DNA from 3 places in the Knoellia terrae genome. Region 3 is predicted to be linked to each of the others. Evidence: predicted binding sites of a transcription regulator. Region 3 holds the regulator's gene; each other region holds the start of a gene.
The links. Region 3 encodes LexA, which represses DNA repair genes until DNA is damaged. Its sites were predicted from a motif close to TCGAACANNTGTTCGA; they were not measured.
Positions count from the first base shown of each region.

Region 1: a site for LexA is predicted at 1,982-1,997, ahead of ACOJV9_RS04270 (DUF222 domain-containing protein). Genes of this name have one in related genera too.
Region 2: a site for LexA is predicted at 1,852-1,867, ahead of ACOJV9_RS08680 (DUF6504 family protein). Genes of this name have one in related genera too.

Region 1 covers NZ_JBMBWH010000002.1:198,057-201,326, forward strand. Annotated here, with positions in the region: gene ACOJV9_RS04265 (hypothetical protein) at 19-339, opposite strand; gene ACOJV9_RS04270 (DUF222 domain-containing protein) at 436-1,968, opposite strand; gene pcrA (DNA helicase PcrA) at 2,208-3,270, shown strand, end outside.
Region 2 covers NZ_JBMBWH010000005.1:71,891-75,160, forward strand. Annotated here, with positions in the region: gene ACOJV9_RS08670 (DNA polymerase III subunit alpha) at 1-1,016, opposite strand, end outside; gene ACOJV9_RS08675 (SAV_6107 family HEPN domain-containing protein) at 1,013-1,459, opposite strand; gene ACOJV9_RS08680 (DUF6504 family protein) at 1,465-1,797, opposite strand; gene ACOJV9_RS08685 (YbaK/EbsC family protein) at 1,922-2,443, shown strand; gene metF (methylenetetrahydrofolate reductase [NAD(P)H]) at 2,611-3,270, opposite strand, start outside.
Region 3 covers NZ_JBMBWH010000010.1:77,302-80,571, forward strand. Annotated here, with positions in the region: gene ACOJV9_RS13835 (winged helix DNA-binding domain-containing protein) at 1-986, shown strand, start outside; gene ACOJV9_RS13840 (LysM peptidoglycan-binding domain-containing protein) at 1,159-1,563, opposite strand; gene lexA (transcriptional repressor LexA) at 1,748-2,497, shown strand; gene ACOJV9_RS13850 (Sir2 family NAD-dependent protein deacetylase) at 2,516-3,270, opposite strand, start outside.

The DNA.
Region 1 (3,270 bases), on a different contig from region 3:
GCCCCCCCTCTGCGCTTCTCAGCTGCCCTTCTGGATGGTGACGCCGGTCGGGCTGTCGCCACTGCGGCACAGCGCGTAGGACCATCTGTCCCCGCCCTGGACCTCCCACGAGCCGGCCACGGTGTACAGCTGGGCTGGACGCCACGCGTCGCGGCACGTGGTCACCGTACGGAAGTGGGTGCCCCCGGCCGCGGGAGCGCACCAGCTGCGGTAGCCGTTCGAGTAGCCACTCGCGATGCAGTTCTGCGCCGACGCGGCCGGCGCCACGACGACGAGACCCACAGCGATGGCTGCAGTCGAGACGACGGACCCTGCGGCCCGACGAAGTATTGAGTTCACCAGTTCCCCTCACTGTTCGGGTGCGGACCCGGTGCCCCCACCCGTGGACAGCATGGCGGGAAGCCGCATTCCTGTCCTGTCGAGATCGCATCGGCCTCAGGCAGTGAGGGGCCAGCGGTCGGCAAGGTGCTCGGCCTCGAGCTCGTCGGCGATCTGTCGCATCACGCGTTCGGGTGGCTGGGTGACCCAGGGGTCAGGTGGACCGGTGTCGAGGCGGTCGACCCCGCGTCGTGCTCGTCTCATCTCCTCGAGGCGGCCGGGCAGCGCACGGTCGTAGGAGCCGGGGGTGAGGTCCCAGGCGACGGCTCGACCGTCCGCGCCCGGCGGATGGACGGTGGCGACCAGCCGCCGGTCATGGACAAGGGTGTGGTGGCGCTGGCAGAGCAGGGCGGCGTTGTCGAGGTCAGACCTTCCGCCGTCGGCCCAGTGGACGAGGTGGTGCGCCTCCGTCCAGCCGGCCGGCATGTCGCAGCCGGGGAAGGTGCAGCCTGCATCGCGGTGCCACAGGACGCGCCTCTGCGAGCGGGTGAACAGGCGAACTGCTCGTCCGAGGTCGAGAACCTCACCGTCGGCGCCGAGCACGACGGGGATGACGTCGGCATCACAGGCGAGCCGGCGGACGGTGGCGGGCGCGAGGATCGTCTGCTGGGCTCTCGACACCATGACCCGGCCGGAGCCGGTCGACGCGTCGCCACCCGCGGCGCGGAGGTCGTCCAGGCCCATCGCCACGTGGACGGTCGTGGCCGCTCCACCGGGTGCGCTGTCGGCAGCATCTGAGCCGATGGCCCGGGCACACACGGCGGCCAGGGCCTCGACACGGCGCTGCCCAGCCGGGCGCAGGTCGCGCTCACCGGTCTCGTCGTTGGGCTCGGGCCGCGACAGCGGACCGATCGCGGCTTCGAGGGTGGCGGCCTGCTCCGGCGTCATCGCCATGCGGTACTCGGTGACGTCCCCGTCCGCAACCTGCGGGCTCGAGAGGTAGGCGCCGCCGCGCAGCCGCCGGTGCTGGTCGTCGAGCTCTCCCGATCGTCCGTGCTCAGCGAGCAGGCTCGTCCGGATCTTTTTGGCCTCGGCTGCTCCCCACTGCACTCCGTGGTCGAGGATCGCCGTGGTGACGGTCGGCACCGCCTCAGGAACGAGCAGCTCCTTCATGCGTGCCACCTCGCGCAGCGCCGTCAGGGCGAGCGCCGGTCCCACCTCGCCGGTGACGACGCGGGACCAGACGACACCCTCGGGTCGGGAGGGGTCGGCATACGCTCCCGCGTCCGGTCCCTGCGTGCTCCACAGGCCGCCCGGGACGGAGCAGGCGACGTCCTGCGCCAGTGCCGCGACCTGTCCGGCCCCGGCCTGCCGCAACGACGGAGCGTTCTCGCGCACCCAGGCGTGGACCGACCCGGCGCCGCGGCGGGCTGTGCTGAACTCGCCTCTGTGCGCCGCCTCCGCGGTGATCCGCACCTGGGCGGCCCCGGCTCGTGCCCTGACCTCGTCGCCCAGCGTCATCACCTCGGCCAGCTCTGGTCCGGTCATCCGGGCCAGAGCGTCGCCGAGCCCTTCCGCGCTGAGCGAGTCCCGGGCGCCCTCCAGCGCCGCGCGAAGCGCGACGACGGGGGAGGTGGAGGGCTGGCGCATGCCTCCATTCTCGTCGAACACACGTTCGAGGTCAAGAGTTCTAAATCAGCATTGTGGATGAATTCGATTCCGCTGGAACGCTGCTCATGCGTCGTGGCCACCTGGCCAGGGCCAGCAGGGCGACCGTCACGGCAGCGCAGATCGCGAGGAGCCTCACCCATCTCGGTACGGCGGGCCGGGCTCGTCGGGCATGGACGAGGCAGGGGCTGTGGGCACCACGACGTAGGGTTGACGGTGAGATGAGCACCCTTTTCGACGGTCTGGACTTCGGCGACGCCGGTGTCCCGAGCGACCCCGCGACCGACCCCGCTGCCGCCCCCACGACCGATGCCGGAGCGCACGAGAGCGCCCACGCGGCCCTCGTCAACGCCGCCGGCGTCCCCTCGTGGGCGACCTCCGACGACCAGGCTCCGCCTGAGCCGGCATGGGGCAGCCGTCCACAGGATCCCGACGCCCTCCTCGAGGGGCTGAACGAGGAGCAGCGCGAGGCCGTTCTCCACGCCGGTGGCCCGCTGCTCATCATCGCCGGCGCCGGCTCCGGCAAGACCCGGGTCCTCACCCATCGCGTCGCCCACCTCCTCGCGGCCCGTGGCGTCCAGCCGGGGCAGGTCCTCGCCATCACCTTCACCAACAAGGCCGCCGCCGAGATGCGCGAGCGCGTCCAGGACCTGGTCGGCCCACGCGCCCGCGCGATGTGGGTCATGACGTTCCACAGCGCCTGCGTGCGGATCCTGCGCCGCGAGGCCGACAAGGTCGGGATGAAGTCGACCTTCTCCATCTACGACGCCGCCGACAGCCAGCGGCTCATGTCGATGGTCATCCGCGACATGGACCTCGACCCCAAGCGCTACAACCCCCGCACCTTCACCCACCAGGTGAGCAACCTCAAGAACGAGCTCGTCGACGAGGAGACGTTCAGCGCCCGGGTCGGTGGCGAGCCGAGCGCCGAGAACCCCGGCGGCACCCACACCGAGCGGCTGCTCGCCGAGGCCTACACGTCCTACCAGCGTCGGCTGAGGCAGGCCAACGCCCTCGACTTCGACGACATCATCATGCTCACCGTCCACATGTTCCAGGCGTTCCCGGACGTGGCCGAGCACTACCGCCGGCGCTTCCGGCACGTCATGGTCGACGAGTACCAGGACACCAACCACGCGCAGTACCAGCTGATCCGTGAGCTGGTCGGGCACGAGGGCAAGCGGGCCCAGCACGCCGTCGAGCCGAGCGAGCTCGTCGTCGTCGGTGACGCGGACCAGTCGATCTACGCCTTCCGGGGCGCCACCATCCGCAACATCGTCGAGT
Region 2 (3,270 bases), on a different contig from region 3:
ATGCCGAGGATGCTCGGCTCGGGCAGGTGGACGGCACCGATGCCGAGGTCGGTGCGGGCGTCGAGGATGCACTCCCCCGCGATCGCCCGGGTGGTGGCGACGAGCCGGGCGGCCCGGTCCGGGTCGCCGGCGACGGCGAGGGCGCGTGCCCACATCTCCTCGCTGCTCGCGAGGTGACCGGCGTCGGTGACCCGGTCGAGGTGTCGGGAGTCGAGGACGACCAGCCGGCGAGCCGCGTCGAGGACGTCGACGGTGCGCACGCCGTCGCGGTCGGCGTGCCGCACCGCGGCGGTGAGCACGGCCGGGACCCTCAGCTCGTCGGCCAGGCCGAGCATGCGCCGTGAGTGGGCGCGCGAGCCGGGCGAGCCCTCCGGCCCGCCGCCCATGACGATCTCGACCGCGAGCGCCTCGGCGGGCAGGAGCGCACGCCACCGCTCGAGCAGCGTGCGCGCCTCGGTCGGCCGGCGGGCCAGGACGGCCCGCCCGACGTCGGAGTCGGGGCCGAGGAGGACGCGCAGCCGGCTCGGCTCGGGGTGCTGCGCCCACTCCTCGCGTCGCGCCCCACCCCGGGACCAGCGGGCCAGCAGGTCGGGCAGGGTCACCGGGGTGCCACGCTCCCCCCGCAGGTGGGTGTCGGTGACGAGGCGGCACAGGGCCGCCCACCCCAGACCCCGCTCGGTGCCGGCTCCCCGTCCCCGGGCGAGGACGGTGACCCGGGGCAGCCGTGGGTCGACGACCGCACCACCGCGCACCGGCGCCCGGACCGTCGGCACGCGACGGCCGGGGACGGGCGTCTGCCCCACGGCGAGGTCGACCCCGAGGATCGGGGAGATGCCGGCCCGCCCGCAGGCCATCGCGAAGCGCACGGCGCCGTAGAGCCCGTCGCGGTCGGTGAGGGCGAGCGCGTGCTGGCCGTGCTCCGCGGCCCGCTCGACGAGGTCCTGTGGCGTCGAGGCGCCGTAGCGCATCGAGAACCCGGAGGCGACGTGGAGATGGACGAAGTCGGTGTCGCTCACGCGCTCTCCCGGACGGCGGCCAGACGACGGACGGTGCGCTCGCCCCGTGGCATGCCGAGGGTGACGGCGACGAGCTCCACGAAGGTCTCGGCGGCACGCAGGAGGTCGTCGGCCTCACGGACCGGCACCCGCACCGGGCACCGCTGGTGCGCGCGCCGGTCCGCGGAGAGGAGCTCGGGGCAGAGGGTCTCGAGCTGCTGGCGGCGCACCGCGGCGAGCGCGAAGACCTCGGCCCACTCGGCGAGCTCGGGGCTCTGGGCGGCGAGCAGTGGCCACAGGTCCTGGGGGCCACGCGTCCCGCGGCCGGCGACGAGGGCCGCGGCGGCGCGCATCGCGGCGTCCTGCGAGGTGACGAGGCGCACGGCAGCCAGCTCTGCGGCATACGCCTGGGCGAGGCACTGGCGGGACTGTTCGAGCAGGGCGAGGGCGGGACCGGCGTTCACGGCGCTCAGTCCTGGGCCCGCAGCAGGACCCACGGGTCGCTGCAGCCGTCGGCGGCGTCGGAGGCGAGGTCGTAGACCCCGGTGCCGGCGGCGCTGCCTGCCTCGACGCGCCACACGTGCCGCTCGGGCCGCTCGGGCCGCTTCCCGAGGTCGGGCTCGCCGAGGTCGCGCCACCACGACCGGCGCTCGCTCCAGTCGTCGAGGACCTCGCGGACCACGAGGATCCGGCCCCGCCAGACGAACGCCCGGGGGCGCTGCCGGACCGCGAGCGGCCCCGGGGTCCCGGCCGTCTCGGCCTCGACCCGGACGTCGACAGGATCCTCGTACCGGCGCACCACGACATGGCCTCCTCAGGGGCAGAATGGGGTCGGGAGGTCGAGCCTTCCCATCGTTCGAACATCTGTTCGAACACCTCCACTGTACAACCCGCGGACGTCGCGCCGTCAAGCCCTACGCTGAACCATGGCCGAGCCCGGAGATCCCGTGTCGCAGAGCGACCTCAGCTCGCACCCCTCCGTCGCCGTGGTGCTCGAAACCCTTGCGGCACACCATGTCCGGACGACCGTCCGCTACCTCCCCGACGCCGTGCGCACCGCCCGCGCGGCGGCCGAGGCGCTCGGGATCACCCCCGCCGAGATCGCCAACTCCCTCGTCTTCGCGGGGCGCCACCACGACGGCTCGGTCGAACCCCTCCTCGTCCTCGCCTCGGGTGGTCACCGTGTCGACCAGGACCGCATCGCCGGGCTCCTCGACCTCGCCGCCCTCGACAAGGCGACCCCCGACCAGGTGCGCGGGTGGACCGGCTTCACCATCGGCGGGGTCGCCCCCGTCGGCCACCCCCTCCCCCTGCGCACCGTCGTCGACGTGACGCTCGGTGCCCACGAGCACGTGTGGGCCGCGGCCGGGCACAGCCACTCGGTCTTCCGGACGACCTACGACGAGCTGCTGCGGATCACCGGCGGCAAGGCCATCGAGGTCGACTGACCGGCCACGGGACGGCCGCGTCGCCGGGATGACGAGCGCCCCTCCACACTCGCCGACCCGGCCACGCGGCCGCGGCAGCAACTCTGGTCCGAACGGGTGGTGGCGGGATCAGTACGGATACTCAGGTCGCCCGTGACGACGTACTCAGGTCGACGACCTGCCGGGGTTCAGCGAGCGCCTGCGGACAGACCGAGGTTCTCGTAGACCTCCAGCGTGGCCGTCGACCGGTTCATCGTGATGAAGTGCAGGCCGGGGGCGCCCTCGGCGAGCATCCGCTGGGCCAGCTCGGTCGCGATCTCGACCCCCACGGCGCGCACCGACTCGGGGTCGTCGGCCACGGCCTCCAGCCGGTCGACGACCGGTCGGGGCAGCGGCATCCCCATGAGCTCGGACATGCGCGTGATCTGGCGCAGGTTGGTCACCGGCATCAGCCCGGGGGTGATGGGGAGGTCGCGTCGCTCGGCGACGCGGTCGCGCAGCCGGAGGTAGCTGTCGGCGTCGAACACCATCTGGGTGACCGCGAAGGAGGCGCCGGCGTCGGCCTTGCGCACCATGATCTCGACGTCGTGGTCGAGGTCCGGAGAGGCCGGGTGCACGTCGGGGAAGGCCGCCACGCCGATCGTGAAGTCGCCGAGGGTGCGGATGAGGGCGACGAGGTCGGTCGCGTGGTTGAGGCCCTCGGGGTGGGCCACCCACTCCCCGCCGGGGTTGCCCGGCGGGTCACCGCGCAGGGCGAGGATGTTGCGGACGCCCGCCGCGGCATACTGCCCGACGACGCGACGGATGTCCTCCACGGAGGCGCCGACGCAGGTGAGGTGCGCCAGGGG
Region 3 (3,270 bases):
CGGCTCATTCGCTCGCGATGCGTTCCAGGACGACGTCGTATGCCGGTGTGCTGGACGCGCAGTCGGCCGGCGGCTGGGTGCGCACGCACATCCTGCGACCCACCTGGCACCACGTCGCACCCGAGGACCTGCGCTGGATCCAGTCACTCACGGGCGCCAAGGTGGAGGCATCGGCCGCCTCGCGACAGCGCCAGCTCGGAGTCACTCCCGAGGTCAGGGAGCGGGGCATCGAGCTGCTGCGCACGCTGCTGGTCGACGGCCGCTCCATGACCCGCCGGGAGCTCGGGCCCGCGTTCGCCGCGGCCGGGCTGCCCGGGCCCGGGGAGGCGATGGCGCACCAGCTCATCGTGGCGGAGGTGCGATCGGTCATCTGCTCGGGACCTCCTCGGGGCGCCGAGCACACCTACGCCCTCGTGGACGGGCTCGTGGCTCCCGCCGCGTCCGACTCCTGGTCCCGCGCACGAGCGGCGGTCGAGCTGACCCACCGCTTCTACGCCGGTCACGGCCCTGCCTCCGAGCGCGACCTGCAGCGGTGGAGCGGGCTGACGCTCAGCGAGATCCGTTCCGCCACAGCGGAGCTGACGACCTCGCCCTCCCTGCTCGCGTCACACCCCCTCGAGCAGGTCAGCTGCCAGGACGAGACGTTGTGGTTCGACCCCTCGGTGACGTCGCGCACGACGCGGGAGCACACGGCATACCTACTGTCGACCTTCGACGAGGCGGCGTTGACCTATCCGAGGACCGGGTTCCTGCGCCGCAACCAGCAGGCGGACCGGACGCGTCTGGTCTCCGAGGCCGGCGGCGGCATCGTCGTCGTCGGAGCCCACGACGTCGGCACGTTCAACCGCAAGCTCGAGCAGCGACGGGCCATCGTGACGGTGCGGCCAGACGTCGACCTCACCCCGGCAGAACGTGACGGGATCGCGGAGGCGGCCGAGCTCCTCGCGTCATTCCACGAGCGCACGCTCGAGCTCGTCTTCGGCTGAGCCTCGAGTGCCGGCGGTGGTGGAGACCCCCGGGCACGCCAAAGGGCGCCCCGCACAACAAAGGCGGGGCGCCCTCCGTGCTGAGTCGGCGAGGGGTCGAGGCTCTGCCATGGACTCAGGACCGAGCCGGGGTCGAAGCGGCTCGGAGCGTGCGGTCGTCATCGCGCGGGCATCAGCCCTGCGGAATGACGATCTGCTGGCCGGCGCGGACCTGGGCGGAGCCGAGACCGTTGACCAGCCGGAGCTCGGCGACGGCAGAGGCGATCGACGAGCCACCCATGTACTCGGCCGCGATCTGGGACAGGGTCTGACCCTGCTCGACCGTGACGCGCTCGGGGCCCAAGGTCGCTGACGCTCCACCGGTCAGGCCGACGAACGCTACGACCAGCGCGACGAGCAGGACCGAGCTCGTGAGCGCGAGGCGGCCGGTGCGGGTGAGGCGGAGGGCCGGACGCGGCGCCACCGGGACGGCCGCACCGGTGGGCACGAGGACGAGGCGCGGACGCTCCGGGCGACGCACCGGACGCGGGACGGCATACCCGCCCGTGGTGCCGTCGAGGGCAGCTGCTGCACTCATGAAGTCCTCCTGGGTCGAAAGGACGTTCGATAGAACGTCTGTACGATGTCTAGCACGGATGTTCGAACGATTCAAGACACGCGTCGAACAGGTGTTTGATCCGCCTGCACGAACTCCGTACGCTGTGGTCATGTCAGGAAGCCAATCAGGCCCCACTGACACCACTGGTTTCAGAGGAGACGAGATGAGCGACAAGAGCCGCCAGGACGCCGACGCCGACGTCCACCAGCTGCCGGACCGTGACCCGGGTGACGGCACGCTCACGGTGCGTCAGCGCAAGGTTCTCGACGTCATCCGCAACTCCGTCGACCGCCGCGGGTACCCGCCGAGCATGCGCGAGATCGGCCAAGCCGTGGGCCTGACGTCGCCCAGCTCGGTGTCGCACCAGCTGCACGCCCTCGAGAAGAAGGGCTACCTGCGCCGGGACCCGAACCGGCCTCGCGCCATCGAGGTCGTCTCCCCCGACACCCCGAGCGACATCCGCGGCTACCGCGGTGGGGCCGCGCCCGACGACGTCGACGCCGAGCTCGACCCGACCGGCAGTGGCGACCTCCGGCCGGAGGCGAGTTACGTCCCGGTGCTCGGGTCGATCGCGGCCGGTGTGCCGATCCTCGCCGAGGAGTCGGTCGAGGAGGTCTTCCCGCTGCCCAAGCAGATCGTCGGCGAGGGCTCGCTCTTCCTGCTCAAGGTCGTCGGCGACTCGATGATCGACGCGGCCATCTGCGACGGCGACTGGGTCGTCGTCCGCCAGCAGCCCACCGCCGACAACGGGGACATCGTCGCCGCGATGCTCGACAACGAGGCGACGGTCAAGACGTTCAAGCGCAAGGACGGCAAGGTGTGGCTGCTGCCGCACAACCCGGCGTTCGACCCGATCGACGGTGACCACGCCACGGTCCTCGGCAAGGTCACCGCGGTCCTGCGCCGGATCTGAGCGTCGGTCCGCCTGCCCTCACGCCACCTGGGTCTCGACCGCGCGGGTCAGCGCCGCCAGGGTGACGCCGAGCGGTGCATCGATACGGTGCGTCGTCTCGGCGTCCCCCCGCGTGGGGCCCCTGGTGATGACGACGACGGGTATGCCGCGTGCCGCCGCCCGGCGCACGAACCGGTAGCCGCTCATCACCTTGAGCGAGGACCCGAGGACCACGAGGGCGCTCGCCTCCTCGGTGAGGGCATAGCAGCGCTCGACGCGCGGCTTGGGCACGGCTCCACCGAAGAAGACGACGTCGGGCTTGAGGGTGTCGGCGCCGCAGGCGAGGCAGCGTGGGGTGGCGAACGCGGTCACGGCCTCGTCGGCGAGGACGATGTCGCCGTCGGGACGGATCTGGCTGCTGACCTGGGACCCGTCGACGACGGACCCGAGGGCGCGCGAGGCGAACCCCGGGTTGACGTCGTCCATCAGCGCCTGGAGCAGGCCGCGGTCGAGACGGCTCTCGCAGGTGAGGCAGACGACCTCCCCCAGCGAACCGTGGAGCTCGAGAACCTCCCGGGTGCCGGCGTCCTGGTGCAGCCCGTCGACGTTCTGGGTGATGACCGGTCCGAGGGCGCCGGCGCGCTGGAGCTCGGTGACCGCGAGGTGACCCTCGTTGGGCTCGGCAGCACTGAACCGCTGCCACCCGATGAAGCTGCGCGCCCAGTAGCGCTGGCGTGCCTCACTCGTGGCGGTGAACTCCTGGTGCGACATCGGCGTCACCCGGCGGTTGCCGT